DNA from 3 places in the Rhizobium quercicola genome. Region 3 is predicted to be linked to each of the others. Evidence: predicted binding sites of a transcription regulator. Region 3 holds the regulator's gene; each other region holds the start of a gene.
What was found. The regulator LexA, encoded in region 3, represses DNA repair genes until DNA is damaged. The targets are predictions, from matches to a motif close to TGTTCNNNNTGTGTTCNG.

Region 1 (2,269 bases), on a different contig from region 3:
TCAACGGGCCGCAAACCGGAATGGCGCCGTCGCAGTTCTTGACGATCATCGACAAAGAGCGGCTGGCAAGGTTGCCAATGCCGTTGGCGAGATCCGAATTGATCCGCGTCGCGATCGCCTCCTCGCTATAGCTCCCATCCTGCCCGAAGGAGACTTCGCGCATGAAGAAATAGCGGATCGGGTCGAGACCGAAATGCTCCACCAGATTGACCGGATCGACCACATTGCCGAGGGATTTCGACATCTTCTCGCCCTTGTTGAGCAGGAAGCCGTGGGCGAAAACCTTTTTCGGCAGCGGCAGGCCGGCCGACATCAGGAAGGCGGGCCAGTAGACGGCATGGAAGCGGATAATGTCCTTGCCGATCATGTGGATGCTCGCCGGCCAGTACTTGGCGCGCGGGCCTTCCGGGTCCGTCAGGGCGCCGGTGGCCGTGATGTAGTTCGTCAGAGCATCGACCCAGACATACATGACATGTGCCGGATCGCCGGGCACGGGAATGCCCCAGTCGAACGTCGTGCGCGACATGGAGAGGTCTTTCAGGCCCGATTTGACGAACGAGATAACCTCGTTGCGGCGCTCGGCGGGACCGATGAAATCCGGATTGTCTTCGTAGTGCTGGAGCAGCCGGTCCTGATAGGCGGAGAGGCGGAAGAAATAGCTCGCCTCCTCCACCCACTCCACGGGCGTGCCCTGCGGTCCGTAGCGCACGCCATCGGCGCGGACTTCGGTCTCGCTTTCCTGATAGTACGCCTCGTCACGCACGGAGTACCAGCCGGAATAGGCATCCTTGTAGAGGTCGCCGGCGTCAGCCATCCTGTTCCAGATAACCTTCGCGGCCTCGTGGTGGCGCGGCTCTGTCGTTCGGATGTAATCGTCGTTCGAGCCTTCGAGCAGCTTCACCATCGCCTGGAATTCGGCCGCATTGCGATCCGCCAGTTCCCCGGGCGTCAGGCCTTCCCGGCGTGCCGTCTGTTGCATCTTCTGCCCGTGCTCGTCCGTCCCCGTCAGAAAGAAGACGTCTCGCCCGTCCAGCCGCTCGAACCGCGCCACGACATCGGTCGCGATCAGCTCATAGGCATGGCCGATATGCGGACGCCCGTTGGGGTAGGCGATGGCGGTGGTGATGTAGAAGGGGGATGTGTCTGTCATGGCAATTGTGAACTTCTGGCTGTGAGCTTTTCTGGCCTGCCCCGCTCTTAAACCATCCCACGGGCGGTGGGAATGGAAACCCTGCAAAAAGCGACCGGGCTTCTTGACGGAAATGGTCTGCAGGAACAAAAAAGGAACGAAGGGAGAGAGGGTCATGTTGGGAAAATTGCAGAAAGACTTCGAGCGGGCCTCTGTTCGCTATGCGGAAACGACCGGCATTCTGCGGGACGACGACTGGTTCATCCTCAAGCTCGTCGAGGAGATGGGCGAGGTCACGCAAGCATGGAACCGGCTGAGCGGACGGGCGCGCCGAAAGGGCCTCGACGAGGAGACGTTGAGAACCGCCTTGGAAGACGAGACCGCCGATCTCCTCGGCCATGTCCTGCTCTTCGCCCATCGGCACGGGCTCGATCTCGATGCCGCCGTCGAACGGAAGTGGCGCTTTTCGCCTGTTGGAACGGATGGGACTGCACCCTGATCTCTAGAACCGGCCGGCCGTCCTGAGATCATCGAGAATCGAGAGGACGGTCTGCTTGCGGTCGAGATTGTAGGCGTCGGCGACCGTCAGCCGCTCGGACAGGTCCGAGGAAAGCCGCGCGAAACGTTCGGCCGCGGCCAGATCGCCGCCAAGGCCGGCCGCCTTGGCCTGTGCGTTTACGTGGCGCGCGACAAGCGTCGCGAAAAAGGCAAATATCGTATCGCTGTCCTTCGCCGCCAGAATGTCGCCGAGCTTGTGCATCTCGCGTCGCGCCGGCGCGTCGTCGGGATGGCCGAGCATGTGGTCGAAGGCGTCGATGATGTCGAGTCCGCCATAATTGATGAGCTTCAACGCCTCCGAAACGCTGCCCTTCGCGGCCGCAAGCACGCGCTCGCCCCGCTCCCCCTCCAGCCGGATGTCGAGATGCGCCAGTGCCCGGGTCATGTCGTCGTCGGCAAGGGGTTTTAGTGCCAGTGGCAGGCAGCGCGAGCGGATGGTGGGCAGAAGGCGGCCGGGTGTGTGGGTGAGAACGAGGAACATCGACCGCTTCGGCGGCTCCTCCAGAATCTTGAGGATGGCATTGGCCGCATTCCGGTTGAGATCGTCGGCCGGGTCGATGATGATGATGCGCCAGTTGCCGG
Region 2 (2,269 bases), 120 kb from region 3:
CGATCAGGCCGGCATTCTGGCGAAGCGACTGTTCGATCTCGCGCGCCGTTTCCGGATTGTCGCGCAGATAGGACTTGGCGTTCTCACGCCCCTGCCCCAGCCGCTGGCTGTTATAGGAGAACCAGGCGCCGGACTTTTCGACGATGCCGGCCTTGACGCCGAGATCGACCAGTTCGCCGGTCTTCGAAACGCCTTCGCCATACATGATGTCGAATTCGACCTGCTTGAAGGGCGGTGCCATCTTGTTCTTGACGACCTTGACCTTGGTCTGGTTGCCGATGACCTCGTCCCGCTCCTTGACCGCGCCGATGCGGCGGATGTCGAGGCGAACCGAGGCGTAGAATTTCAGTGCATTGCCGCCCGTCGTCGTTTCCGGCGAACCGAACATGACGCCGATCTTCATGCGGATCTGGTTGATGAAGATCACCATGCATTTCGACTTGGAGATCGAGGCCGTCAGCTTGCGCAGCGCCTGGCTCATCAGGCGGGCCTGCAGGCCGGGAAGGCTGTCGCCCATCTCGCCTTCGATTTCCGCCCGCGGCGTCAGGGCGGCAACCGAGTCGATGACGAGAACGTCGATCGCGCCGGAGCGGACCAGCGTATCGGTGATCTCGAGCGCCTGCTCGCCGGTATCCGGCTGCGAGATCAGGAGATTTTCGAGATCGACGCCGAGCTTGCGGGCATAGACCGGATCGAGCGCATGCTCGGCATCCACGAAGGCGCAGACGCCGCCGGTCTTCTGGGCCTCGGCGATGGTCTGCAGCGCCATCGTCGTCTTGCCAGAGCTTTCCGGACCGTAGATTTCGATGATGCGACCCTTGGGAAGACCGCCGATGCCCAGCGCGATATCCAGGCCGAGAGATCCCGTCGAAACGGTCTCGATCTCGACGATGCTGTCTTTTCCACCGAGCTTCATGATCGATCCCTTGCCGAACGACCGTTCAATCTGGGAGAGTGCTGCTTCCAGCGCCTTGCTTTTATCCACCGATTTGTCCTCTACGAGCCGCAAAGAGTTCTGAGCCATTTCGTCCACCTTTAGGTTATCGGGTCAATCGAGGCAATGAACCCGCCGCTGGTCTGTATGTACCCTTTTTGTTCTCATTTCGCAAGAGGCCTTCAACACATTGACGCATCATCCGAATTCGCGCTGTGTTCCCAGCATGTTCTCACTCCTGCCTTGCCCGGATAAGGAACCGGTCCCCGCCTCGGCGGGCGAAACGAATCGGTTCGCTGGAAATATCACGGCCGGAGGCATCGCATGACGAACGTTGTCGTCTTCGGCGGCGCGCATATCGATCGGCGCGGTCGCATCGCCAGCGCCACGACGCTCGGTGCCAGCAATCCCGGCCGCTGGTTCGAGGAGGCCGGCGGCGGCGGTTTCAACGCGGCGCGCGGCATGGCGCGGCTCGGCCTGTCGGTCAGCATGGTCGCGCCGCGCGGCGGCGATGCGGAGGGCGAGACGGTCGCGCGTGCGGCGGACGCCGCCGGCGTCATCGATCGGTCGTTCACCTTCCTCGACAGGCGGACGCCGAGCTACACCGCCATTCTGGAGGCGGACGGCAATCTGGTCGTGGCGCTAGCCGACATGGAACTCTACACGATGTTTTCGCCCCGCAGGCTCCGCCAGCGGGCGCTGCGCGATCTCGTTGCCGAGGCGCATCTCGTGCTGGTGGATGCGAACCTGCCCGCCGAGACGCTGTCGGGCGCCCTGCGCATGGCAAAGGACGCCGGCGCAGCCACGGCGGCGATCGCCATCTCTCCGGCAAAGGTCGAGAGGCTGCGGCCCGCCTTTCCCCAGCTCGATCTCCTGTTTCTGAACGAAGCCGAAGCCGCGACCATCGGCGGCGAAAGAAGCACGACGGCGGAAGGCTGGCCGGCGATTCTTCGCGCGGCAGGCATTGCCGGCGGCGTGGTCACGCGCGGCGGCCGTGCCGCCGTTGCCTTTGCGGGCGACGCGGTCGCCACCGTGCGCCCGCCCGATATCGATGCGCTCGGCGACGTCACGGGCGCGGGCGATGCGCTGGCGGCCGGCTTCCTCACCGCGCGGATGCGGGGCGCGGCGCTCGGCGAATGCCTGCGCGCGGGCGTGGGCGCCGCCGCCGTCACCGTCCGCTCGCCGCTGGCCGTCGCCGACGATCTCTCCGCGGAACGGCTGGAGAAGGAATTGCAGCTTGTGCCGCCGCCGGAAATCCTGTTTTCACAGCCTCATCACCGCAGTGCCGAAAAGGATGCCCCATGACACGCCCCATCTCGCACGATCTGCCGATCG
Region 3 (2,269 bases):
GCTATACCTCGAGGGCGCGCTGCAGACCCGCAAATGGCAGGACAAGGACGGCAACGACCGTTACTCCACGGAAGTGGTGTTGCAGGGCTTCAACTCGACGCTGACGATGCTCGACGGCCGCGATGGCGGTGGTAGTGGCGGCGGTGGCGGCGGAAGTCGAGGCGGCTCGGACTATGGCGGCGGAAGCGGCGGATCGAACTATGGCGATGATTACGATCGCCCGGCCCAGTCCTCGGGCGCCCGATCGGGCGGCAGCACCGGCGGACCTGGCGGCGGCTTTTCCCGCGACCTGGACGACGATATCCCATTTTGATCGTCAAAGGTCTGCTGCAAGCCGATACAATGTCGTCTCGTCTTCTACGCCGTCATGAGCAAGCTCATGGCGGCGTTGCTGTTACAGGACCGGACACGGACATCTCTCGACAACAGTTCAGGCTGACGATGGCGTGCGAAAAGCAACGCCCGGGCGAATGCTGAGAAACGGGCTCATGGCGGCTGTGGTTTGGCCAGAATGCCACTTGCAGAACACATGAGGAACATATAACACTGTTCTTGCTTTGTTTCGTGACTCTGGAGTCGATTGATCATGCTGACCCGCAAGCAACAGGAACTGTTGATTTTCATTCATGAGCGCATGAAGGAATCGGGCGTTCCCCCGTCTTTCGATGAAATGAAGGATGCTCTGGAGCTCGCGTCCAAGTCCGGCATTCACCGGCTGATCACGGCGCTCGAGGAGCGCGGCTTCATCCGGCGTCTGCCGAACCGGGCCCGCGCGCTCGAGGTGATCAAGCTGCCGGAGGCATATCTGTCCGCGACCCCGCCGAAGCGGGGATTCTCGCCGAGCGTCATTCAGGGAAGTCGTGGAAACGCGGCCGTCGAACCGGCCGCCAAGACGACGGCGGAGGTCGGCAACGACAACAGCGTATCGGTTCCGGTGATGGGACGCATCGCTGCGGGTGTGCCGATATCCGCCATTCAGAACAACACGCACGACATCGCCGTACCCGCCTTCATGATCGGCAATGGCGAGCACTACGCCTTGGAAGTGCGCGGCGACTCGATGATCGAAGCGGGCATTCTGGACGGCGACACCGTGATCATTCGCAATGCCAATAGCGCCAGCCCCGGCGAGATCGTCGTTGCGCTCGTGGATGACGAGGAAGCGACCCTGAAGCGGTTTCGCCGCAAGGGCGCGTCCGTCGCGCTCGAGGCTGCCAACCCGGCGTACGAGACGCGAATTTTCGGCCCGGAGCGTGTGAAGGTACAGGGCAAGCTCGTCGGCCTGATCCGCCGCTACCAATAATCGGGGAGGGGTCGGCGCGTCTCCGTATAAGGTTTCAGAAGTGGGCGCTGTCCATACGTTTGGGCGCCGGAGGATTCCGCTGGTTTAGGCCCGCAGAATCCTTCGGCGTTGTGTGATCAGCAGACGGGTTTGGTCGTCTGTTCTTGCGTTCGACGTCAGACCTGCAGCAAATCTGCAGCAAGGCTTTTTCGTTTGCTGTGTTTTCAGCCGACGATGTTGCATCGCTCCACGTTAGCGCGCATTTGTTGGTCGTACCGTCTCAAACATATGGAACCGTGTAGGTAGGTCGGCGTTTACCGGGCGAACGTGATGGAGCCGACATGCCTGGAACATTGAACAGCTTCGAAGTGATCGTCTTCGACGATCATACGGGAGAGCTCGTGCAAAGCGATGATCTGATGCGTGTCGGTACGGCAGACGAGGCGTGCGCTCTGGCAGAGCGGCTTGCTGCATCTCACGCAGGAACCTTGGCCCTCGCACGGTCGACCAATACGGCCGTTGGTGAGGTCAATCCGGTGCGCGTTTTGCTGCAGCATGGCCGGATCGGTGATTTCGCCTAATCAGCGTCGGGTCAACAACGCCTCTTATCGAAAACGCGCGCTCAGCGCGAAGGATTATACCATGCGCATGATTTTTGTCGGGATGCTTGCATCCATCCTCAGCATCCTTGTTTTCAAATATGCGAATAACGATCTCGGCAACAGTGTTCCGTTGACGACTGTTGGAGCAGCCAGCTCGCTCTGACGCGCAGACGTCTCGGCTCGCTGATACAGAGGATTTCTGGCTGCGAAGGACGATATCGGCGCCGTTTCCATGTGAGCGCTTCCACCGTCCCGCGCTTCCAGAGTCTCACTCGTGAATCGTGTAGGACCCCATCTCGCAGAGGTTCTGCTTGTCTTCGGTCGTCGCGAGGTTTGAACCCTCTTCGAATTCGAAACGCATATCGTAGTTGCAAACGTCTCGGCC

Region 1: the regulator LexA is predicted to act here: its motif matches at 1,272-1,289, upstream of LRX75_RS21515 (nucleoside triphosphate pyrophosphohydrolase family protein).
Region 2: the regulator LexA is predicted to act here: its motif matches at 1,151-1,168, upstream of recA (recombinase RecA).

What each region holds. Positions count from the first base shown of each region.
Region 1 is NZ_JAJOZR010000018.1:13,806-16,074, reverse strand. It holds gene metG (methionine--tRNA ligase) at 1-1,150, opposite strand, end outside; gene LRX75_RS21515 (nucleoside triphosphate pyrophosphohydrolase family protein) at 1,305-1,628, shown strand; gene LRX75_RS21510 (DNA polymerase III subunit delta') at 1,632-2,269, opposite strand, start outside.
Region 2 is NZ_JAJOZR010000007.1:153,910-156,178, forward strand. It holds gene recA (recombinase RecA) at 1-1,024, opposite strand, end outside; gene LRX75_RS12425 (carbohydrate kinase family protein) at 1,259-2,239, shown strand; gene LRX75_RS12430 (pseudouridine-5'-phosphate glycosidase) at 2,236-2,269, shown strand, end outside.
Region 3 is NZ_JAJOZR010000007.1:35,761-38,029, reverse strand. It holds gene LRX75_RS11880 (single-stranded DNA-binding protein) at 1-313, shown strand, start outside; gene lexA (transcriptional repressor LexA) at 587-1,303, shown strand; gene LRX75_RS11870 (hypothetical protein) at 1,624-1,863, shown strand; gene LRX75_RS23300 (hypothetical protein) at 1,925-2,047, shown strand; gene LRX75_RS11865 (hypothetical protein) at 2,153-2,269, opposite strand, start outside.